Regions from separate parts of the Pannonibacter sp. I15F10I1 genome, predicted to be linked through region 1. Evidence: riboswitches for the same ligand, from Rfam matches in the RefSeq annotation. Region 1 holds a riboswitch; the other holds the start of a gene.

Evidence for each region. Region 1 has a riboswitch for S-adenosylmethionine ahead of IF10I1_RS21260 (hypothetical protein). Riboswitches for the same ligand answer to the same signal wherever they lie in the genome.
Region 2: linked by a shared signal. The riboswitch ahead of IF10I1_RS09555 (O-succinylhomoserine sulfhydrylase) and the one ahead of IF10I1_RS21260 (hypothetical protein) in region 1 are both predicted to bind S-adenosylmethionine.

The regions. Positions count from the first base shown of each region.
Region 1 covers NZ_FYAN01000029.1:79,169-91,037, forward strand. Annotated here, with positions in the region: gene IF10I1_RS21230 (ATP-binding protein) at 1-1,165, shown strand, start outside; gene IF10I1_RS21235 (hypothetical protein) at 1,252-1,815, shown strand; gene IF10I1_RS21240 (hypothetical protein) at 1,885-2,433, shown strand; gene IF10I1_RS21245 (glutathione binding-like protein) at 2,495-3,199, opposite strand; gene IF10I1_RS21250 (SlyX family protein) at 3,369-3,575, shown strand; gene IF10I1_RS21255 (hypothetical protein) at 3,586-4,587, opposite strand; SAM-I-IV-variant riboswitch at 4,709-4,820, shown strand; gene IF10I1_RS21260 (hypothetical protein) at 4,867-5,178, shown strand; gene IF10I1_RS21265 (acyl-CoA thioesterase) at 5,462-5,878, opposite strand; gene IF10I1_RS21270 (Crp/Fnr family transcriptional regulator) at 5,900-6,589, opposite strand; gene IF10I1_RS21275 (ChbG/HpnK family deacetylase) at 6,822-7,619, opposite strand; gene IF10I1_RS21280 (glycosyltransferase family 39 protein) at 7,731-9,263, opposite strand; gene IF10I1_RS21285 (glycosyltransferase family 2 protein) at 9,277-10,404, opposite strand; gene IF10I1_RS21290 (group III truncated hemoglobin) at 10,605-11,054, shown strand; gene hisS (histidine--tRNA ligase) at 11,692-11,869, shown strand, end outside.
Region 2 covers NZ_FYAN01000011.1:222,909-234,777, forward strand. Annotated here, with positions in the region: gene IF10I1_RS09520 (acyl-CoA dehydrogenase C-terminal domain-containing protein) at 1-1,279, shown strand, start outside; gene IF10I1_RS09525 (glutathione S-transferase family protein) at 1,363-2,001, shown strand; gene IF10I1_RS09530 (acetyl-CoA C-acetyltransferase) at 2,026-3,234, shown strand; gene IF10I1_RS09535 (3-hydroxyacyl-CoA dehydrogenase NAD-binding domain-containing protein) at 3,258-5,477, shown strand; gene IF10I1_RS09540 (lysine--tRNA ligase) at 5,857-7,515, opposite strand; gene IF10I1_RS09545 (tellurite resistance TerB family protein) at 7,741-8,154, shown strand; gene apaG (Co2+/Mg2+ efflux protein ApaG) at 8,177-8,569, opposite strand; gene IF10I1_RS09555 (O-succinylhomoserine sulfhydrylase) at 8,740-9,942, opposite strand; SAM riboswitch at 9,983-10,062, opposite strand; gene IF10I1_RS09560 (2'-deoxycytidine 5'-triphosphate deaminase) at 10,214-11,308, shown strand; gene IF10I1_RS09565 (alpha/beta fold hydrolase) at 11,383-11,869, opposite strand, start outside.

The sequences.
Region 1 (11,869 bases):
CGTAGAGATACAGGATTTCATCTGCGACGGACTACATTTTTCAGTAGTCGCGGTGGAACCTTCATACGAAAGGCCAGTAAAATTTGGCGACACAGAGTTTATCAGGGTTGGGCAAAACAAGAAGAAGCTGGCCGATTTTCCCGAACTCGAGCGCGCGCTCTGGATTGCAACAGGCCGCCGGAGCTTTGAGACAGCAGTGGCGGCTTCAAACGCCAAGATCAGTGATGCTCTGGAGATGCTCGATCCTGATCCAATCTATGACCTGACAGGAATACCCAAGCCAAAGAACAACGACGAAATTATCAGAAAGATGATTGATGAAGGGTTTCTGATCGACAATCTGGAAGGGCGCTTTGATGTCACCAATTTGGGTGCGATCATGCTTGCACGTGATGTTACAGTCTTTCCTTCCATAGCAGGCAAGGCGGTCCGTATCATAAAGTATTCTGGCCAGGACAAGTCCAAGTCCGAATTTGAGCAGGAAGGAAAGAAAGGATACGCCGTCGGCTTTGCAGGAATGATGCGTTTCTTGATGGAACGTCTGCCAAAGGAAGAACGGTATATTGACGGCGTAAGGCGCATGGTTCCACACTTTCCCGAAACAGCAGTCCGGGAGGTTATCGCCAATGCTCTCATTCACCAAGATTTCATGGCGACAGGAACTGGGCCTGTCATCGAGATATATGACAGTCGCCTGGAAGTAACGAACCCGGGAAACTCGCTGATTAGCACCGATCGTATTATCGATGAGAGGCGCTCAAGAAACGAAAAACTTGCAAAGGCTATGCGCTCTTTTGGTCTCTGTGAAGAACGTGGAGGTGGGTTAGACAAGACGCTTATCGAAATCGAGGCACGACACCTGCCACCTCCAGATTTTATTTCCTCCGAAACATCAATGCGTGTTGTTCTTCTTGCACCGCGAAACTTCGGGCAGATGTCGAAGGCTGAGAAACTGAGAGCCTGCTTCCATCATTGCGTTCTTCGATGGATGGCACAGGATTACATGAGCAATACGACATTGCGTGACCGGTTCTCATTGACCCGTGATGATTATCAAGCCGTCTCTGCCGTCATTGCCGAATCGATTAAACGCGCCCGCATCGCGCCGGCCGATCCGGATCAAGGCAAACGTAATGCGAGATATGTGCCTTACTGGGCAGCCTAAGTCTCAATAGCTATCCTACCGGATTATATTCACATCCCTCCCCCGCAAGCGTCCTTCAAGGCAGGGCAGCTGGGGCCGGGATGGTCATGAATATTCAGGAAATTCTCGCCGAGAGGTCGGTCTGGACCTCGGACTTCATGGAAGCCACCGCCCATCTTGGGGCGCATGTGGCGGAGCCGTTTCTGACGACGGTCAATCTGGTGACGATCCATCAGATGACGCGCGCTGCCAAGATCGGGCTGGTCACCGCCTGGCAGGAGGACCCCGGCCTTGCGGAGGATCTGGGGGCGAGCTGGGCGTGGAGCCTCGACGACCGGCACTATCTGGTGCGCGCCCTGCGGCTGGAGCGCGAGCGGCATCTGGGGCTGAGCTATTTTCCCTTCGAGGTTGACGGCATCCGCAGCCTGATCGCGGCGGCAGAAGCCGCCTCACACGGGCACCGGCACGTGCATCCGGTCTTCGTGCTCTACACCAGCTTTACCGGACCGGAGCACCGGATGAGCGAAGGCTGCCTGTTCATCGATGCGCGGCGCATGCAGGACTTCCTGTTCAACCGCAACCGCCTGACGCTTCGCCCGGCCATCGTCACGCTTGAGGAGGCAAGGCATGCGGGCGCCCGGCCCTGGTATGAAATGTTTCCGCTGAAGTGAGGCCGTATGCTCACGCGCCCTGCCCTGCCTGCGTCAAGGCAAGAGACAGACCAGCGCAGGGAGCAGTCCATGTCTCTTACCGACGTTCTCAAGACCCAGTCCACCTGGACCTACAACATCATGAAGGCCTCATCCAATCTGGGCGAGGTGATCCGGGAAGACGCGATCACGAGTGTCAATCTCGCCGTGATCAATGATCAGTCGACCGGCCAGAATCTCGGCCTCGGCACGACAAGCCTGCAAGGCGCCAAGCTGGAGATCGAATTCGGCGGCGACTGGATCTGGAACTACAAGGGCTCCGTCCTGCTGGTGCAGGCGAAGAAACTCGATGTCGTGAACAGGTTCCCGTTCTACACGATCGACATCAACCAGATGAACACGCTGATTGCCACCACAAAGAACGGCTACTTCGGCGACAGCCCGGCCATCGGGCTCTACGTTTTCTACAACAGCTTTTCGGACGAAAACCCGGCCGATTTCGGCTGCACGATGATCAATGCCACAACGCTGCAGACACAGCTGACGCTGACGGGCCAGATCAACCAGAAGACGGCGCAGGTGTCTCCTACTCAGATGAAGACGGCCGGCTGGGCCCCCTGGTGGCAGATCTTTGCGTGATCCGGCCCATGTCGTGAAGTCCGGCCCGGCCTTGGCGCCGGGCCGGACTGATCCTTGTTTCTCAGCCCCGCGCCGGAATATTGACCGCCTTCTGGTTGGCCGGGCGGGCCATGCAGGCTTCGAACCAGCGCAGCACGTTCTTGCGGGTGGCAAGGTCCACGTGCTCTGCTGCCTCATAGAAGCCGGAGAGGGTGCGCAGCCAGGGCCATGAGGCCATGTCGGCGATGGTGTAGTCCGCGCCCATGATGAACTCGCGGCCCTCAAGACGCTGATCGAGCACACCCAGCAGGCGCTTCACCTCGTCGCGGTAACGCTCGAACGGGCGGCGGTCCTCATATTCGCGGCCGGCGAATTTGTGGAAGAAGCCGAGCTGGCCGGACATGGGGCCAAGGCCGCCCATCTGCCACATCAGCCACTGGATGGTCTCATACTTCCCGGCCGGATCCTCCGGCAGGAATTGGCCCGTCTTTTCCGCAAGATAGATGAGGATGGCACCCGATTCCCAGATGCCGAAAGGCTTTCCGTCCGGGCCATTGGGGTCGATGATGGCGGGGATCTTGTTGTTCGGGTTCAGCGACAGGAACTCGGGCGTCATCTGGTCACTGGAGCCGAAATCCACCAGATGCGGCTCATAGGCAAGGCCCGCTTCTTCCAGGAAGGCGCTGACCTTGATGCCATTCGGCGTCGGCAGGGAGTAAAGCTGGATACGGTCAGGATGCTGGGCCGGCCACTTCCGGGTGATCGGAAAATCCGCAAGGCTTGTCATGTTCGGGCTTTCGCTCTTGTGCCAAAGGGCGGGAGGGGAGATAAGACGCGAGGCAGAGCACCCCGCTTGTCTAACTTAAGCATCTTGTCCGCCCTGCCAAGACCGTACCCTGTCAGAATTTCCAAACCTGCGGCTGAGAAGCGGCCACATATCACGAGAGGCCCTTGCCATGATGGATGAAGACCGCGTCGTGAATCTGGAGATCGGCCTTGCCCATGCCATCCGCACCATCGACGACCTCAACGCCGTGGTCATCGAGCAGGGCAAGCAGATCGAGCGGCTGACGCGCAAGCTGAGGGAAATGACGGACCAGATCGACGAGCTGATCGAGACGGGCATTTCCGCCCATCCCGTCACCCGCCCGCCGCATTATTGAGTGCGAACACTCAATTGTTCACGAAGCCATCGATCATCGAGACGATGGACTGGCTTTGCGCGGTCTTCGCATTGGCATTCGGGTTCGTTACAGGGAACAGATTGAAGAACTCGCGGGCGTAATATTCGTTACCGCTGGCGATTTGCGGACCTGCGACATCATAGTTGTTCGTCGCAAAGGACGCATTCTGCTGGTATTGGCCAAGCCAGTCATACTTGTTCCAGATCGTGGCACCAGCCACATTGCCAGCCAGAGAGGCAAAGTTCTGGCCGGCGTACCAGTTGGCAAGCGCGGCCGGTGTCATCAGCGTATGGCCCGTATGCACCTGGTTGCGCGCCGTGGGCACCAGCGCAATGCTGGCGGCATAGGCAGCTCCCGTACCCTGCGCCGTCGCAACCTGATTGGGCTGAATGCGGAAATCCATCAGACAGAGCGGCCGGAGGCGCTTGTTGATCTTGGATGGAAAGAACGAACTTTCCCAACCTGCATTCTTGCGCGCCCAGAATGTGCCCTCGAGCGCCCCTGCATTCACATAGTAGAGGCCGGTCGGGCCCGTTGCCTGCGACCGCCCATTCATGTCCACCAGATCGCCTGTCGTGATCGCCTGCGCATTTGCAATCATGGCGGCAATCGTCGCCTGAAAATCAGCAAGGGAAACGCCGAGGCGGACAAAGACATAATACTTGCTCTTGTAGACCGGCCCCTGAACCTGCTGAAGACTGGACGAAAGCGCCGTACGCGGGTTGGTGATCTGATTGATCATCCCCGCCACCGCAAAATAGACGCGCGTGCGGGCCGTAGTCGCCAGAAAGCCGGCCTGATGCAACGGCCTGAACCGGGTCGTATTGTCCGACCCCGCCAATCCGTAATAGGTGCTTGGCAACTGAGTGCCCTGCAACACGAGATGATCCTCGTAGTTGCTGCTTTCCGCCCGCGGATCCAGCCGCACGGTGCCGAAGCCCGCATTGTTCGCATCGATCATCTGCAAGGTGGCATCGGTCTGCTGGGGCATCTGACTCTCCCGGAAAGGGCGGCGGCTCGGCCGGATTTTCGCTCTGTCAGATAGACGCAGAGCGGGAGGCAGACGTGAAATTCCCGCTGATTGACCCCGCAAAAGGTTTGTGCCATAAAGCCCGCATCATCAAGAGAAGGGCTGGCGCCCTCGCCAACCTGCCCGGCCGGGCAAGGTGGTCCCCGCAAAGGGATGTGGCCATGGGGAAACCCAGGGCAACCAAGCGGTCAGAACGTCAATGCGCCAGTCCTCCTCGGGCAACCGAAGGAGGATTTTTTAATGTCGAGAAGAGAGAGTAACGCCGTGAACGCATCCGTCCAGATTGTCCTGGCCGGGGCACAGCTGAAGGACCTGGCCGCACCTGCCGCCCGTTCTTCCCTGACCGCCTCGGAGTTTTATGTCCTGCAGCGCCTGCGTCAGTTGAAACTGACTGCCGCGCTCCGCCGTACACATGCGCCGCTGACCTCAGAGATGCGCAAGACACGGGTGGAAGGGCTGATCGCACTGTGGAACACAGGTTGTTCCAAAGCGGTCGACGAGAGCCTTTACGCCGATCTCGAGCGTCGCGCCCGGCAGAGCTTTCCCGGCTGAACCGCCGCGGAACCCGTTCCCGAACCACGCTATTTTCACGTGCCATGGCTGAAAAGCCTTGCGCTTCGTGCTGTTCCGCCTGCCCCCAAACAGGCCACAAGCCGGTCAGGACTGCCTGACCGGCTTCTTCTTTCTGTTCGTCATGGCAAGACGAAAGTGGAGAGGCTTTCACCAATGGACTGATGCCAAGGCTTTCGATGCCGACGCATCACGCCTTGAAATCGCTCAGGCGCCGCACGGGCTTGACCGCCCCTCAATGAGCCCGGCTCACCCGGAGCTGACCTCAGCACTCCGCCGGAACCGGACGCGGACGGCCATCCTCATCCACGGCGACGAAGGTGAACATCGCTTCGGTCACCTTTTCCCGCTGGCCATAGCGGTGGCGCAGGGCCCAGGCTTCCATGTTGATTTCCATGGAGGACCGGCCGATCCGGCCAACGCGGGTGTAGATGCACAGCACATCACCCACATGCACCGGACGGATGAATTTCATCCGGTCGATTGCAATGGTCACAACGCGGCCACTGGCGCGCTGGCCAGCGGCAATGCCGCCTGCAAGGTCCATCTGCGACAGCACCCAGCCGCCGAAAATGTCGCCCGAGGCGTTGGTATCGGCCGGCATGGCCATAGTGCGAAGGGTCAGGTCACCGGTTGGCTGTTCGGTTTCTGCGTCCGAAGTGGCTGTCACATGGCTCTCCATGAAAGACGGTGGGGAGGAAAATCAGAGGGTTGCGGCCTGCTTGAGCACTTCGGGGCGCTCGAGGCAGTAATAACCGGAGATACGGCTGATGGTGCCGAGCCGCTTCCAGTCGTTCAGCACGCGGCTGACATTCTCGCGCGCAGCACCTGCCATATTGGCAATCTCGGACTGGCTGAGCTTGTAGTGAATGAGGATGCGGCCGTTATCCAGCGGCTTGCCGAAGGTCTCCGACAGCTGCATCAGCGTCTGAGCCACGCGGCCCGGCAGCGGCAGGAAGGAACGGGCGGCCAGAACATCGTTGGACTGCCGCAGCCGCTTGCCGACGATGGACAGCATGTGCCGGTAGAGCTGCGGGTTTTCATCGGCAAAGCGCTCGAAAGCGGACTTGTCGATGAAGGCGAGCCGTGCCGCCTTCAGCGCCGTGACAGTGGCCGAGCGCGGGCGCCCATCGAGCAGCGCCAGTTCACCCACCAGATCCCCCGGCCCCAGCACGGCGAGCAGCTGCTCATCCCCTTCGACGGACAGAATGGAGACCTTGAGGGAACCTTCCAGAATGGCGTAGCAGCCATTGCCCGGATCGCCGGTCTCGAACAGGATCGCTCCCTGGTTCACCTTCATCGGACGCGCCAGACGGGTGAGCCCGTCCGCCAGCTCTGACGGCAGCCCCTCGAGAGTGAAGCTGTTGTCGAGAAAACCCTTGAGATCCGACACGAGACGCTGCCCCTTGGCTCATGGCAGACACACGGCCCTGCGCCGCCCGCCTGCCCAGTAAAAATTGTCTACCCTGCCTCTGGCAATCTCGCAAAAACTGCCCATATCCACAATAGCAGACAGCGAGAGCTGTTTGCCTCCTCCCGAAGAACGGCTCCAGCCCCCACTGGAGCCGTTTCCGTTTGCGGAAGGCAGATCGAGGACTGGCAGGAGAAAACCGGCTGGTACGCCTTCAGTAAAGGAAGATGTCCTTCTCTGCCAGTGTGTTGAAGAATTTGAGGCTTTTGAGCACGGCAAAATGCCGCTCGCGCCTTGCAAGCTCCGCCTTTGGCAGTTGCCGCCGCAGACGGTCATCGATGATCGCAGGCCGCGCCACGACGAAAGCCATTTCAGGAAGTCCGTCGAAGTGATGCCTCAGCGCCTCCTGCAGTTCCGCCTCGGTTGGCGGGTCCGGCAGCATGGGGCCGCTGGCCAGCAGCGGAAAGCCAAGCTTCAACACAAAGCGGCTGAAACGGCGCAGCGCCCGCCCTTCCCCTTGCGGGTAGATGAGAAGCGGACGGGTGGCAAGGCCCTCAGCCTCCACCGACCGTGCCAGCAGCCGAACCAGAGCCCGGTGGCGCATCAGGCCATCGGACAGGGTGATGAATTGCGGTTCAGCGCCGAAATGTGCCATGAAGCTGCGGATCTGGGCGGCCATCTCCTCAAGGATGATTTCGTCGGGCAGCAGCCCGAAACCTGCGCGGCGGCCAAACCAGCCGGGGCTGCGGAAGGATGGCCCCAGTTCCTGCCGCCAGCGGGGGCTCATCGGCATGCCGAAGGCGCCTGTCAGCGTCAGGGTCAGGCCAACCAGTGCATGACCTGCGCCGCCATCCACGACCTCGCGCAAGGGCGCATATTCACGCCGCCACAACTCGGAGAAAGCAAGACAGCCCACCGCGCTGAGGCGGCCCTGCGCCAAAAGCTTGCGGATCGCCCGGTCCGTGCCGAACGCGAAGCCATAATCGACTGCCGCCAGGGTGATCCGTTTCATTCCGCCCCCTACCCGCAATTTATCGCGGGGCACCATGCCTCTTTGCTAACCGCAAAAAGGCTTGGAATACAATCGGAAACAGAAATTCAGGCATAACCTTGCGGCATCAGCCTATTGCGCAGACATCCAGAGAGCGGGATCAATCGGCTCCAGCGGCGGCCCTTCCGGCTGATCGATGACATAGACCAAGAGGTCCTCAAGCGGCACGCCCTCAACCTTGCGCGTGAGGGTTGCCACAAGCTCCACCCGGCCAAAGGTCTCCGACAGCCGCTCGGCCGCATCGCGCCGTGCTTCGGTGACATAGAGCCCCGGCACGGAGAACAGCTCCGGCCCCGGCTGCGGCATCATCACATAGCGGATGCGGTCATTGAGCTGGATGACAGGAATCTCACCCCGGAAGGCAAAGGCCATCTGGCCATTGAGGCCGTAGCCCATGGTGGCGATGTAGCCAGCCCCTTGCGCATCGGCGATCTGGCGCAGTTCATCATGGATCTGCTGCCAGCCGCGCATCTGGAACGTGGGGTCCTTGCGGGCGAACTTGCCGGTGAAGGGCGACACCGCATGCACCTGCACTGCTGCGCCAAGGCCAAGCCCCAGCACAACCGCCACCGCCGCAAGCCCGCGCCAGAAGCGTGCTGTGCTGCCAGCCACAAACACCGCCGCCATGATGCAGAAGGCCGGGAACACGGGCGCCGGCCAGTTGCCCTGCACACGCGAATGCAGCGCATGGACGAGCAGATAGGCAAGAAACGGCAGCGTCGTCAGCACGATCAGCCCGGCGCCTGCCTCGCCCTTGCCCATGCGCCGGACCAGTTGCCACAGCCCGGCCAGGGCAGGAATCGCCACAAGCGGATTGAGCAGGCCCAGGAAGGCGCCGATGAATTCGATGATGAACTTTTCCGTCCAGTCACCCCGCCCGGCGCGGCCGAACTGCTTGTAGAACGAAGCCCAGTCATGGCCCGCATTCCACATCAGCACCGGCGACAGCACGGCAAGAGCAATGAGCCCGCCCGCCCATAGCTGCCAGGAGAGGAACCAGCGGCGGTTGGCGGGCATCAGCAGCCACAGCACGATCCCGGCGCCAAGGAACAGCACGGAATATTTGGAGACGAGCCCAAGACCTGCGAACAGCCCAACTGCCAGCCACCAGCTGGGTTTTCCTGAAGCGGTGAGTTCCGCCAGAGCCCAGAGCGTCAGACCCCAGAAGAACACGGAAGGCGCATCAGGCGTTGCCAGCACAGCGCCGATGCCGACCAGCAGCGTCGCGTTGAGAAACAGCACGGACAGCCCGGCCACACGCGGGCCGAACAGCAGGAAGGCCGTGCGCCACAGCGCCAGCGACCCAATGGCCGCCGACAGGATGCTGACGAGCCGCAGCCCCAGCGCCGTGTCACCGGCCATCTGCTGGCCCAGCCAGATCCACCAGGCCACCATCGGCGGGTGGTCGTAATAGCCGAAAGCCGGATAGAGGCCCCAGAGCCGGTAATAGCCCTCGTCCTCGACGATATAGGCACTGGCCCCCGTCCAGAGGCGCAGCGCCGTCAGCGCCAGCACCAGAAGGACAAGCAGCTTCGGCTGCAGCCACAGCGGCAGGTCTGCCACTCTTTCGCGGCCTGTTCCCAATGCGCCCGTCTGTCCAGCCATGATCAGGTCACCCTCAGGACTTGCGCCAGGTCAGCACGGAGGAGGCAGCATAGTTCCACACCGCGCCCATCACCGCACCGGCAGCGCCAGCAATCCACCACACCGGCTCATTTTCATAGATCAGGTTGGCAACGCCGACATTGGCCAGCACGCCGACACTGCACACCGCATAGAAGGTGACGAGACCGCGCAGCATGGCAAGGCCTGTCAGCCGCCGGTCGCGGTAGGTCAGCTGGTTGTTGAGGAGGAAGTTGGTGGTCATGGCAACGAAGGTCGCGGCAATCTGCGCCTGGTTGAAGTCCAGCTCCAGCGCCAGCAGCGACGCGCGCAGCGCCACCAGATGCACCAGCACGCCGCTGGCGCCCACAAGGCTGAACATGAGGAAGCGGACGGAGACCATGTCGCCGAGATACTTCGAGACCAGAAGGCCCAGATAATCCAGTGTCACCAGCGTATCGAGCTTGCTTTCCCCTTCCTGCCGCTCGCGGAAGACAAAGGGCAGCTCGCGGATGCGCAGGCGTCCCTCGCCGCTGGCCACAATGTCCAGCAGGATCTTGAAGCCTTGCGCCGAGAGGCGCGGAGCAAGTTCATCGACCACTTCCCGCCGCAGCATGAAGAAGCCGCTCATCGGGTCGGAGAGCGTCACCTTCAGCAGCTTGCGCGCCAGCGCATTGGCGAAATTGGAGCCCGCCTTGCGGATCGCGGAGAGGCCCTCGCCGATATCCCCGCCTTCCACCTTGCGGCTGGCCACCGCCAGATCCACCTCGCCGGAGCGCAGCGCCGCCAGCATGCGCGGCAGCAGCGTCTCGTCATGCTGCATATCCGCATCCATAACCGCCACAAAGGGAGCAGACGACGCCAGCATGCCTTCGACGCAGGCACCCGAAAGGCCCCGGCGTCCTACCCGGCGGATCACGCGGATGCGCGGATCTTCGGCGGCAATGGCGCGGGCTGCGGCGGCGGTGCCATCCGGTGAGTTGTCATCGACGAAGATGACTTCCCAGGCCACGCCTTCCAGCGCCTTGCGCAGCGCCGCAATCACCAGCGGCACGTTGCCCCGCTCATTATAGGTCGGCAGAACCACCGTGAGTTCCGGCGCGGCGCCATGTTGCGCCTCTGTCCGGTTCAGGCTCACATCCATGCGGAAAATCCGTTCTTCAATCATCTTGCGGCGGCCATCTGCCTGCCGGTCTGTTTGGCCGGGAACATAGCCAAAAGGCCGCCATTTGCAAGCGAGGCGCGGTTGACGCCAGCCTGCGGCCCGTTGCCGCCCGCGCAGCTTTTGCCGTGCCTTTGCAAAGGCTCGCCGCTAGACTGGCGGCCTGATCAGGAAAGCAGGCCATGACCTCAGTCGATATCCGCCCCGCCGTCACCCGCGTGCCCATGCATGAAAGCATCACGCGGGATGAGATCAACACGCTGGTGGACAGCTTCTATGATGCCGTGCGCGCCGACGAACGCCTCGGCCCTATTTTTGAAAGCCGCATGGCTGGGCACTGGGACGCGCATCTGGAACGGATGAAGGGCTTCTGGGGCTCCGTGCTGCTGAAGACCGGCGAATACAAGGGCCGCCCGGTGCCTGCCCACCTGCCCATGCGCCAGGAGGTGGAAAGCGATGATTTCCGCCGCTGGCTCACCCTCTTCCGCGCCACCGCCCGCCACGTCTTTGCCGATCCGGAAGCTGCCGCCATCGTCATCCGCCAGGCCGAGCGCATCGCCACCAGCCTCTGGCTCGCCATGCTCGGCACCCCCTTCGACCGCCCGCCGGGATTTCTGTTCGGGGAGGAATAGGGGGAAGGCGCTCTCTTTTGAGCACAGCGCCCTTTTTCCACCTTGAGCTACGATATGCAGGCGTCGTGCATGAAGCCAGACACAGATGGGGAAGGTCTGAAGTCTCGTTACTCCGGCACGGCGTTTCAGCCCCCCTTCCCCTGGTGGGGAGGGGCAAGGGGGTGGGGGGAAAGACCTTTCCGTCTGGCAAAGTCTCCATTGATTACAGACAGCTTCTCCTCTCCAGCCTCTTCAGGAAAAGCTAATTTTTTCAAAATCTTGCGGACTCAGAGCCCCCCACCCCTTACCCCTCCCCACGAGGGGGAGGGGGGCGGAGAGACCCTGTCACAGAGCAGATGCATCACTGCGGGCAATGCCCGAACCTGATATGTGAATCCGGTAGCCTCAAGGGGGAGGGGAAATGAGAGGCCGTGCTGTGCAGGGCAAACAGCCTTTTTCCCCTGCCATCCATTTCAAACGCCGCCCACCACAGGAAGAGGGCGTGCAGGCTGAAAACAGGCACCGCCCGCTTCCCCGCCCAATGCCTTGCCCGGCGGGCTGGTTTCGTCTAGGAAACAGCCAGCCGTTTCAGGGGCATGAAAGCCGCTGGACATGACCGCAAGCCTGTTGCACAGCATCCCGGAAAGCAGCCTGTTCCATGTCAAATCCGAAGACCCAGAAACTGAAGGCGCGGCTGCCGCGCGGCTTTGTTGACCGTTCGGCAGCGGATATCCGCGCCACGGAAGAAATGGTCGCGAAGATCAAGGCGGTTTACGAGCTTTACGGGTTTGATCCGGTCGAGACGCCGATGTTCGAATACACCGACTGCCTCGGCA
Region 2 (11,869 bases), on a different contig from region 1:
CACAGATCTGGGCCTCATCCGCACCAAGGCGGTGCCGCAGGGCGACGGCAGCTATGCCATCTCCGGCACCAAGATCTTCATTTCCGCCGGCGAGCACGACATGGCGGAAAACATCATCCATCTGGTGCTGGCCCGCATCGAAGGCGCACCGGACGGCGTGAAGGGCATCTCGCTCTTCGTGGTGCCGAAATTCGTTCCTGCCGCCGATGGCACGCCAGGCGAGCGCAACGGCGTTTCCTGCGGCTCCATCGAGCACAAGATGGGCATCCACGGCAACGCCACCTGCGTCATGAACTATGACGGCGCCCGCGGCTGGCTGGTTGGCGAGGAGCACAAGGGCCTGCGCGCCATGTTCACCATGATGAACGAGGCCCGCCTCGGCGTCGCGGTGCAGGGTCTGGCGCAGTCCGAAGTCGCCTATCAGAACGCCGTCATCTACGCCAAGGACCGCATCCAGGGCCGCGCCCTGACCGGGCCGAAGGCTGCGGACAAGGCGGCTGACCCGATCATCGTGCATCCGGACGTGCGCCGCGTGCTGATGTCGATCCGCTCCTTCAACGAGGCAGCCCGTGCGCTGGTGCTGTGGACGGCGCTGAAGGGCGACGTGTCGCACCGCTCCGAAGACGAAGCCGAGCGCGTCAAGGCCGATGACATGATGGGGCTCATGACCCCGGTTCTGAAGGGCGTGCTCACCGACACCGGCTTTGCCAATGCGGTGAATGCGCAGCAGATGTTCGGCGGCCACGGCTACATTGCCGAATGGGGTATGGAGCAGTTCGTCCGCGATGCCCGCATCGCCATGATCTACGAAGGTGCCAACGGCATTCAGGCGCTGGATCTCGTCGGCCGCAAGCTTCCGGCCAATGGCGGGCGCGCCGTCATGGCCTTCTTCGAAGAGGTCGGCGCCTTCCTGAAGGCCCACAAGGAAGACGAGGCGCTGGCGCCCTACACCAAGCCGCTGAAGCAGGGGCTCGATCATCTGCAGGCCGCGACCATGTGGTTCATGCAGAATGCCATGAGCAACCCGGACAACGCAGGCGCTGGCTCCACCGACTACATGCATCTCTTCGGGCTGGTTGCCCTTGGCTACATGTGGGCGCAGATGGCCAAGGCGGCGCAGGCCAAGATCGCCAGCGGCGAAGAGACGGAGCGTTTCGAGGCCAAACTGACCTTCGGACGCTACTTCATGGAACGGACCATGCCGGAAACGGGCGCGCATCTGGCCCGCATCACCAGCGGTTCCGCCACCATGATGAGCCTTGCGGCGGACGCATTCTAAGCCTTTGATACGCCATAGCCCCGGGCGCCATGCCCGGGGCAACCCCGCCAAAGAAGAGCCCGCCGCTGCGGGCTGGAGGTTTCATGGCCGAGTATGTCCTGCATTGTTTCGCCCAGTCCGGCAACGCCTACAAGGTTGCCCTCATGCTCCAGCTTGCCGGAGCTGAGTGGGAAGCCCGCTTCTGCGACTTCTTCAATGGCGCCACCCGCACGCCGGAGTTCCGCGCCGAAGTGAACGAAATGGGCGAGATTCCGGTGCTGGAGCACAAGGGCCTGAAGCTCAGCCAGTCCGGCGTCATCCTTGATTACCTCGCCGAGGAACTGGGCGAGTTCGGCGCCCACACGGAAGACGAGGCCCGCGAGATCCTGCGCTGGGTGCTGTTCGACAACCACAAGCTCACCAGCTACACCGCAACGCTCCGCTTCCTGCGCCAGTTCGCCAAGACCGGCGAAACCCCGGTGACGGCCTTCTTCGAGGCGCGGGCCAAGTCCGCCCTTGCCATTCTCGACAAGCATCTGGAGGGGCGCCGTTTCGTGGCGGCGGACCGGCCGACCACGGCGGATCTGTCCCTGTCCGGTTATCTCTTCTGGCCCGAAGAGATCGGCATCGACTTCACCCCCTATTCCAACATCGCCCGCTGGCTGGATGCGATCCGCGCCCTGCCCGGCTGGGTGCACCCTTATGAACTCATGCCGGGGCACCCGCTGCCCGCCAAGGCCTGACAAGAACCACATCAGGAGGAAACCATGCCCGAGGCCTATGTATTCGACCATGTGCGCACCCCGCGCGGGCGCGGCAAGAAGGACGGCAGCCTGCACGAGGTGACCGCCGTCCGCCTTGCCGCCACCGCACTGGAGGCACTGCGCGACCGCAACAAGCTGGATACCCGTCAGGTGGACGATCTGGTGCTGGGCTGCGTCGATCCCATCGGCGAGGCTGGCGGCGACATCGCCCGTGCGGCGGTGTTTGCTTCCGGATACGACAACTCGGTCCCGGGCATGCAGATCAACCGCTTCTGTGCCTCCGGCCTTGATGCGGTGAATATGGCTGCCGCGCAGGTCATGTCCGGCCAGCATCAACTGGTCGTGGCGGGCGGCGTGGAAAGCATGAGCCGCATCGGCATCGGCGCCTCCGGCGGTGCCTGGCCGGTCGATCCGCAGGTGGCCCTGCCCTCCTATTTCATGCCGCAGGGCGTCTCGGCCGACCTCATCGCCACCAAATACGGTTTCACCCGTGACGACTGCGACGCCTATGCGGTGGAGAGCCAGAAGCGGGCGGCGAACGCCTGGGACAAGGGCTATTTCAACAAGTCCGTGGTGCCGGTGAAGGATGTCAACGGCATCACCATCCTTGGCCGTGACGAGCACATGCGCCCCGGCACGGACATGCAGTCGCTGGCCTCGCTCAACGCCTCCTTCGAGATGATGGGCGCCATGGGCGGCTTCGATGCGGTGGCCATTGCCGCCCATCCGGAGCTGGAAAAGGTGCGCCACGTGCATCACGCGGGCAATTCCTCCGGCATCGTCGATGGCGCTGCCGCCGTGCTGATCGGTTCGCGCAAGGCCGGCAAGTCGGCTGGCCTCAAGCCCCGCGCCCGCATCCGCGCTTTTGCCAACATCGGCTCGGAGCCCGCGCTGATGCTGACCGGCCCGGTGGATGTGACGGAAAAGCTGCTCGCCAATTCCGGCATGAAGCTGAAGGACATCGACCTCTTCGAGATCAACGAGGCCTTCGCCTCCGTAGTGCTGCGCTACCGGCAGGCCTTCGACCTTGACCCGTCCGTGGTCAACGTCAATGGCGGAGCCATCGCGCTCGGCCACCCGCTGGGCGCCACCGGCGCCATGATCCTCGGCACGGTTCTCGATGAACTGGAACGCCGCGACCTGAACACTGCCCTTGTCACCCTCTGCATCGGCGCCGGCATGGGCACGGCGACGATCATCGAGCGCGTGTGACAAGAGACCGGAGGAGACAAGCCATGACCTACAAGAACTTCACTCTTGAAACCGGCGCAGACGGCATCGCCCTGATCACCTGGGACATGAAGGACAAGTCGATGAATGTCATCGACCTGTCCGTGATGGACGATCTGGAAGCGATCGTTGCCCATGTGGCCACGGCGGATGCCATCAAGGGCGCCATCATCACGTCCGGCAAAGCCGCCTTCTCGGGCGGTGCGGACCTGACCATGCTGGAAGGCCTGCTCAAGGGCTTCCATGCCGAGCGTGCGAAGGACCAGGAAGCGGCCGCCAAGGCGCTGTTCGAGGGCTCGCGCCGCCTGTCGCTGATCTACCGGAAGCTGGAGACCTGCGGCAAACCCTTCGTTGCTGCCATCAACGGCACCTGCATGGGTGGCGGCACCGAGCTGGCGCTCGCCTGTCATGCCCGGGTTGCCGCGGAGGATGACAGCTTCAAGATGGGCCTGCCGGAAGTGAAGGTCGGCCTCTTCCCCGGCGCTGGCGGCACCCAGCGCGTCATGCGCATGACGGATGCCCAGGCTGGCCTTCAGTTCCTGCTGCAGGGCCAGACCCTGCGTGCCGCCAAGGCCAAGCAGATGAAGCTGGTGGACGAGACGGCAGCACCGAAGAAGCTGATCGAGACCGCCCGCAAGATGCTGCAGGCAGGCGTCAAGCCGGTGAAGCCGTGGGACGAGAAGGGCTTCAAGCTGCCGGGCGGCCCGGTCTATTCCCCCGCCGGGTTCCAGTTCTGGCCCGCCGCCAACGCCATCTACCGGCGTGAGACCCACGACAACTACCCCGGCGCCCGCGCCCTGCTGAAGTCCGTCTTCGAAGGGCTGCAGCTGCCGATGGATCTTGCCCTGCAGGTGGAAAGCCGCTACTTCGCCAATGTGCTGCAGAGCCCCGAAGCGGCGAACATGATCCGCTCGCTCTTCGTCTCCATGCAGGAACTGAACAAGGGCGCCCGCCGTCCGCAGGACGTGAAGCCCAACAAGATCAAGAAGATCGGCGTGCTCGGCGCCGGCTTCATGGGCGCGGGCATTTCCTATGTCACGGCCAAGGCCGGGATCGACGTGGTGCTGATCGACCGCGATCAGGCCGCCGCCGACAAGGGCAAGGCCCATTCGGACGAGCTGATGAGCAAGGCCGTCTCGCGCGGGCATGCCACGGCGGAGGAAAAGGAAAAGCTCCTCGCCCGCATCACCCCGACGGACAACTATGACCTTCTCGCCGACTGCGATCTGGTGATCGAGGCCGTGTTCGAGGACCGTGAGGTCAAGCGCGTGGTGACGGAAAAGGCCGAGGCGGCGATGAAGGCCCGCGCCATCTACGCCTCCAACACCTCCACCCTGCCGATCACCTCGCTGGCCGAAGCCTCTTCCCGCCCGAAGAACTTCATCGGCATCCACTTCTTCTCGCCCGTCGACAAGATGATGCTGGTGGAAGTGATCCTCGGCAAGAAGACCTCGGACAAGGCGCTGGCCATGGCGCTGGACTACATCAAGGCCATCAAGAAGACGCCGATCGTCGTCAACGACAGCCGCGGCTTCTACACCTCGCGCGTGGTCATGACCTATGTCCGCGAAGGCCTGATGATGCTGGCCGATGGCGTTCCGGCAGCCATGATCGAGAATGCGGGCAAGATGGCTGGCATGCCGGTCGGCCCGCTGTCGCTGGGTGATGAAGTGGCGCTGGACCTTGCCTGGAAGATCGTCTCGGCCACCCGCAAGGACCTTGGCGTCAACTATGTGGAAGGCCCGCTCGACAACATCCTTGAGGAGATGGTGGTCAAGCGCGAGCGCTTCGGCCGCAAGAACGGCAAGGGCTTCTATGACTATGCAGGCAAGGAAAAGAGCCTGTGGCCCGGCATTCCGGAAGTCGTGGGCAAGCCCAAGGCAGCCGATCACTTCAACATCGAGGAGCTGAAGCAGCGGCTGCTGGTGATGCAGGCGCTGGAAACCGCCCGCATCTTCGAGGAAAAGTGCCTGACGGACGTGCGCGAGGCCGATGTCGGCTCGATCCTCGGCTTCGGCTTCGCCCCCTATACCGGCGGCACGCTGAGCTACATCGACATGATGGGCACCCATGCCTTCGTGGAGCTGTGCAAGAAGTTCACCAAGAAGTGGGGCCCGCGCTTCAAGCCCAACCGCCTGCTGCGCGAAATGGCCAAGACCAACGAGAGCTTCTACGGCAAGTTCCCGCCCAAGGCCGAAGCCGCCGTCACGGCGGATGCAGCCTGACAGGTTCTGCAAGTTAGCCTCGACGCCCGGCCATGTGCCGGGCGTTTTGCTTTCTACGCTGTTCACTTACGCGAAGCAGTGATGGAACGGGCATGTCGCGGGGCTGCCCGTCTGGAGAGACCACGGCATGGATGCCATGGTCGAGCCACGGCATGACGGAGCGAGTGGTTCAGGTTTCGAGACAGCTCTTCTGCGGATACGGCCCCACATGCTAGGCGAGATTTCCGCACAAACCTCCCCATTTTCGTCATGCCATGGCTCGACCATGGCATCCACGCCGTTACCCGTCATCACGAGAAGCGGTGTGCCCTGCCCAAAAAACAAAACCGCCGCAGACTTAGCAGACTGCGGCGGCTGAGAATGTCAGAACGGCAAGATATCAGGCAGCCAGTTCGCCGCTGAGGGCCTTGGCGATCAGGGCGCGGGTCTCGGCGATGCCGTAGAGTGCCACGAAGGAGCCGAAACGCGGGCCCTGTTCGAGGCCCAGCAGCACCTTGTAGAGCGCCTGGAACCAGGCCACCGACACGCCGGGGCCGCCGTCCGGGCTCTTCTTCGTCTGGTCCTGATAGCGCTCGATCTTGCGCGCCACATCCAGAACCGCGTCCTGAATGGTGTTGCCATCGGCACCGGCCGGCAGGGCGGCGAGCGATGCATCGAGCGCTTCGAGAGCGGCCCGCTCCACATCGTCCGGTGCACGGAACTGCTTGGACGGCTTCACGAAGTCATCGAAGTAGCGGATCGCATAGGTGACCAGTTCATCCAGCTTCGGATGGGTGTCCTTGGTCACGCCCGGCGCATAGCGGGTGATGAAGGCCCAGAGCACGTCCTTGTTCTCGGCGTTGGAGGCCGAGACGAGGTTCAGCAGCATGGCAAAAGGCACCGGCGAGCTGGTCGCGGGCACGTTGCCGGAATGGATGTGCCAGGCCGGGTTCATCAGCTTCTGTTCCGGCGTCATCTCCGCGAACTTGCCCGCAAAGGCGAGATATTCGTCCACGGCACGCGGGATCACGTCGAAATAGAGCTTCTTCGCGGTCTTGGGCTTCTGGAACATGTAGAGCGCAAGGCTCTCCGGCGAGGCATAGGTCAGCCACTCATCGATGGTCAGACCGTTGCCCTTGGACTTGGAGATCTTGGAGCCGTCATCAGCCAGGAACAGCTCATAGACGAAATGCTCCGGCGGGGTGCCGCCCAGCACTTCGCAGATGCGGTCATAGACCGGCATGTTCGGGCCATGGTCCTTGCCGAACATCTCGAAGTCAACGTTGAGCGCGGCCCAGCGGGCGCCGAAGTCCGGCTTCCACTGCAGCTTCACCTTGCCGCCGGTGACCGGCAGGGTCACGTCGGTGCCGTCCTCATCCTCAAACGTGATGGTGCCTTCGCGGGCATTCACGTCCTTCATCGGCACATAGAGCACGCGGCCGGAGATGGGCGAGATCGGCAGGAACGGGCTGTAGGTGGCGCGGCGCTCTTCGCCCAGCGTCGGCAGCATCACGTCCATCAGTTCCTGATACTTCTCGACGGCCTTCAGCAGGATGCCATCCAGCTTGCCGGACTTGTAATACTCGGTCGCGCTGGCGAATTCGTACTCGAAACCAAAGGTGTCGAGGAAGCGGCGCAGCATGGCGTTGTTGTGGTCGCCAAAGCTCTTGTAGTCCCCGCCGAAGGGGTTCGGCACCACCGTCAGCGGCATCTGCAGATAGGGCTTCAGCGCTTCCTGATCCGGCACGTTTTCCGGGATCTTGCGCATGCCGTCCATATCGTCGGAAAAGCACAGCAGCCGGGTCGGGATCTTGTGTTCGGTGAGGATGCGGAAGGCCGTGCGCACCATGGTCGTGCGCGCCACCTCGCCGAAGGTCCCGATGTGGGGCAGGCCCGAGGGGCCGTAGCCCGTTTCGAACAGGACCGGGATCGAGGGATCACGTTTCTCGATGCGCTTCACCAGTTTGCGGGCTTCCTCGAACGGCCAGGCCTTGGAGGTCCGGGCCGCCTCGACAAAAGCGGGCGACAGGTCAAGCGAAGGGAGGGAACGTTCACTCATAATCTCAGATGGTCCGTGATGTTTTCGGGAATCCGGTTCCGTTGCCCGCGAGATCCTGCGGGCGGCCGGAGCGCGGACACTAGAAAAGCCGCGGGCTTGCGTCAATCAAACTCTGCCCGCAGGAAGGCCGCGCAGGCACAAATATTTGCGGCCCTTCTTGAAGGCGGCCTGCCGAAGCATTACCCATTGAGCCTTGAAACTGTTCAACAGGACCGTGCAGCCACAATGAGCAAGCCGTTCAGCATCCAGGAAGCCCTGATCTATGTCATGGTCATCACATCGGCCTCCGATGGGCTGATGACCGACAATGAGCTTGCCACCATCGGCGACGTGACCCGCATGCTGCCGGTTTTCGACGGCTTCGACCCGGCCAACGTGCTGCCGGCGGCCCAGCGCTGCACCCAGCTGCTGCAGGCCGAGGACGGCATGAATGACGTGCTGACCATCATCGCCGAGACCCTGCCGCACCTGCTCTATGACACGGCCTATGCGCTGGCTGTGGAGGTGGCTGCCTCCGACATTGCGGTCTCGAAGGAAGAGCTGCGCATCCTGCAGCTCCTGCGCGACCGGTTCCGCCTCGACAAGCTGACCTGCGCCGCCATCGAGCGCGGCGCCATCGCCCGCTACCGGCTCGCCTGAGCAGCCTCCGGCGGAGTGGGTTTCAGTTCAGAAACCCGCGCCGGTTCGGAGTGTCCAGCGAGAAGGGCGGGATGGAGACATTCATCATGCGCCCGTCCGGCAGCTCCATAAGATAGGCGCCTTCCATGATGCCGGAGGGCGTGGTCAGCGGGCAGCCGGAGGAATATTCAAAGGCTTCGCCCGGCTTGATGACCGGCTCTTCCCCGACCACACCCGGCCCTTCCACTTCCTGCATCTGGCCGTTGCCGTCCGTAATCAGCCAGTGGCGGCGGCGCAACTGGACCGGCACATCCCCGAGATTGACGATCTCGACGGTATAGCCCCAGACATAGCTCCCCTCTTCCGGCGAGGACTGGTCCGCCAGATAGAAGGGTTCGACTGTGACCTGTATCCCGTTGGTAACGGCCCGGTACATGGCCTTCCGGCTCCTCAACAATTCGTGAAGCGGATCAGGCTGTTGCCGGCTCCGCGTGTCATTTTCAAGATATAGAGCGCCGCAACGCACACGAAAAGTGCAAGCGTGAAAATGACTGACGGGGTGGAGTGCTTTCAAGCACTCCACCCCGTCCTGATATAGTCCCGTGCTCAGCGGGCCGCCGCCAGCGCCCGCTCGATGTCCTCGAGAAGGTCCAGCGGATCTTCGAGGCCCACGGACAGGCGCAGCATGCCTTCGGTGATGCCCAGCTCCAGCCGCGCCTCTTCGGCAACGCTCTTGTGCGTGGTGGTGGATGGATGGGTGATCAGGCTCTTGGCATCGCCCAGATTGTTGGACAGCTTGATCACTTCCAGCGCATTGGTGAAGGCGAAGGCTGCCGCCTTGCCGCCTTTCAGCTCGAAGGCCAGCATGGTCGAGCCGCCGCGCATCTGCTTGCGGGCGACGGCGGCCTGCGGATGGTCGTCACGGCCCGGATAGATCAGGCGTGCGATTGCCGGATCACCCGCCAGACGGTCCGCAATGCGGGCCGCGCTGGAAGACTGCTGGGCAACACGCAGCGGCAGCGTCTCCAGCCCCTTCAGCAGCACCCAGGCATTGAACGGGCTCATGGCCGGGCCGGTGTGCTTGACCAGCGGCAGCACTTCTTCCTCGATCCACTTGGCATCGGACAGGACGACACCGCCAAGGCAGCGGCCCTGGCCGTCGATGTGCTTGGTGGCCGAATAGACCACAACATCGGCGCCCAGCTTCAGCGGCGACTGGAAGATCGGCGTGGCGAAGACGTTATCGATGATGACGCGGGCGCCAACGGCATGAGCGATCTCCGCAACGGCGGCGATATCGATCACATCCAGCGTCGGATTGGTCGGGCTCTCCAGGAAGACAGCCTTGGTGTTCGGCTTCACCGCAGCGCGCCACTGGTCCAGATCCGTGCCATCCACCAGCGTGCTGGTGACGCCAAAACGCGGCAGCAGGGTTTCAACGATGTAACGGCAGGAGCCGAAGAGCGCCTTGGCGGCAACCACATGATCACCGGCCTTGACCGAGGCCATCAGCGCCAGATTGACGGCGGCCATGCCGCTGGCGGTGCCGATGGCCGCTTCCGCCTCTTCCAGTTCGCACATGCGCTGCTCGAACATGGCAACGGTGGGGTTGGAATAGCGCGAATAGACATAGCCCGGATCCTCGCCGTTGAAGCGCGCTTCTGCTGCTTCCGCATTGGCGTAGACGAAGCCCTGCGTCAGGAAGATGGCTTCGGAGGTCTCGCCATGCTGGGAGCGGACAGTGCCACCATGCACAAGACGGGTGGCCGGACGCAGGGGGCGGGAGGACGGGGTATCGGATGCGCTCATCGGTCTTCGCTCCAGAAACAAAAAACCGGCCATAAAGGCCGGGTGTTTCTCCCCGGCCTCTTTAGCAACTTCTTTAACGTGGCTGCAAGCCGGCCGGCTCAAATCACCACGGATCCTGTCTGCAAATACGCCTTTCATGGCCAGTGGTCAATCTTTGCCAGCCATGGACCCGCCATGAAAGGGTTGGCCAAGACCCTGCCATCGGCTAATGACAGCGCAGAGGAAGATAACGCCCCTCCCCGGCTCCCCCCGGCTCCATGAAAGGCTTGCCATGCGCCCAGACGGCATTCTGCCCGCCCACATGATCGAGGACATGTTCCGCGCCGGAACGATCCGCAGCGAGCTGGCGCCTGTCGACGGCCAGATTCAGCCAGCCAGCCTTGACCTGCGCCTCGGGGGGCTTGCCTACCGGGTGCGCGCCAGCTTCCTGCCGGGCAATGGCGTCGCCGTCGCCGACAAGCTGGATGCCTTCGCGCTGCATACCATCGACCTGACGCGCGGCGCCGTGCTGGAAACGGGCTGCGTCTATATCGTGCCCTTGCAGGAAAGCCTGGCGCTGCCCGATGCCATCTCGGCGACCGCCAACCCGAAAAGCTCCACCGGGCGGCTTGATGTCTTCACCCGCGTCATCACCGATGGCGGGCGCGCCTTTGACACGGTGCCGGCCGGCTACAACGGGCCGCTCTATGCGGAAATCTCGCCGCTCACCTTCCCCATTCTGGTGCGCAGCGGCTCCCGCCTGTCGCAGATCCGGTTCCGCGCCGGTGAGCCGCTGATCCCGGACAGCGAGCTGGAAGACGTGCATGCGCGCCTACGCCTTGTTTCTGGCGGCATGGAGCGCATCGGCGGCGGCGTGCAACTGTCCATCGATCTGGAAGGCTCCGGCGATGGCAGCCTCGTCGGCTACCGCGCCAAGCACCACACGGGCGTCATCGACGTGGACCTGAAGGATGCGCATCACCCGCTCGACTTCTGGGACCCGATCTACCGGCGCGGGGCGGCCGAACTGGTGCTCGACCCGAACGAGTTCTACATTCTCGTCAGCCAGGAAGCGGTGCATGTGCCGCCGGATTTTGCCGCCGAGATGGTGCCCTTCGATCCGCTGGTGGGAGAATTCCGCGTGCATTACGCCGGTTTCTTCGATCCCGGCTTTGGCCACAGCACCGCGGGCGGCACAGGCTCACGCGCCGTGCTGGAAGTGCGCTCGCACGACGTGCCCTTCATTCTGGAGCATGGCCAGACGGTCGGGCGGCTCGTCTATGAGCACATGGCCGAACGCCCGCACCGGCTCTATGGCGAGGGCATCGGCTCCAACTATCAGGGCCAGGAGCTGAAGCTCTCCAAACACTTCCGCGCGCTCAGCTGATATGAACTCCCGATGAGCCTGGCTCATCGGGAATTGCTCAAGCCCGGTGCGGCCAGCGCACCGGACCTGCAATCTCAGGCGGCCAGAACCTTGCGGGCAAACTCTGCAACGGCCTTGGCGGTGGCGGTGATGTTGCTGTCCCAGGTCGCGGGCGACTGGCCGCGGGGCCCGAGGTCGTGGTTGCCGTCTTCGAGGAACAGGATCTCGCAGGTGCCCGGCAGGGTCACGTCTTCCAGCTCGGCCTGACTGCCGAAGGGATCACGCTCGCCCTGTGCAATGAAGATGGGGCGGCGGGCCTGTTCCAGCGGCTCAAGGCGCCAGACATCGGACTTGCCCTGCGGGTGGAACGGATAGCCGATGCAGACAACGCCCTTCACACGGCCCGGCAGCGAAGCGCCGGCCGTCAGCATGGCGGCAACGCGCCCGCCCATGGACTTGCCGCCAATGAGGAACGGGCCTTGCACCTCACTCATCAGCGCCTGCATGGCCTTCTGATAGGCCCCGACCAGCAGTTCGGCCTTCGGCGGCGGGGCCTTCTTGGCCGTGGTACGGCGGGCGGCC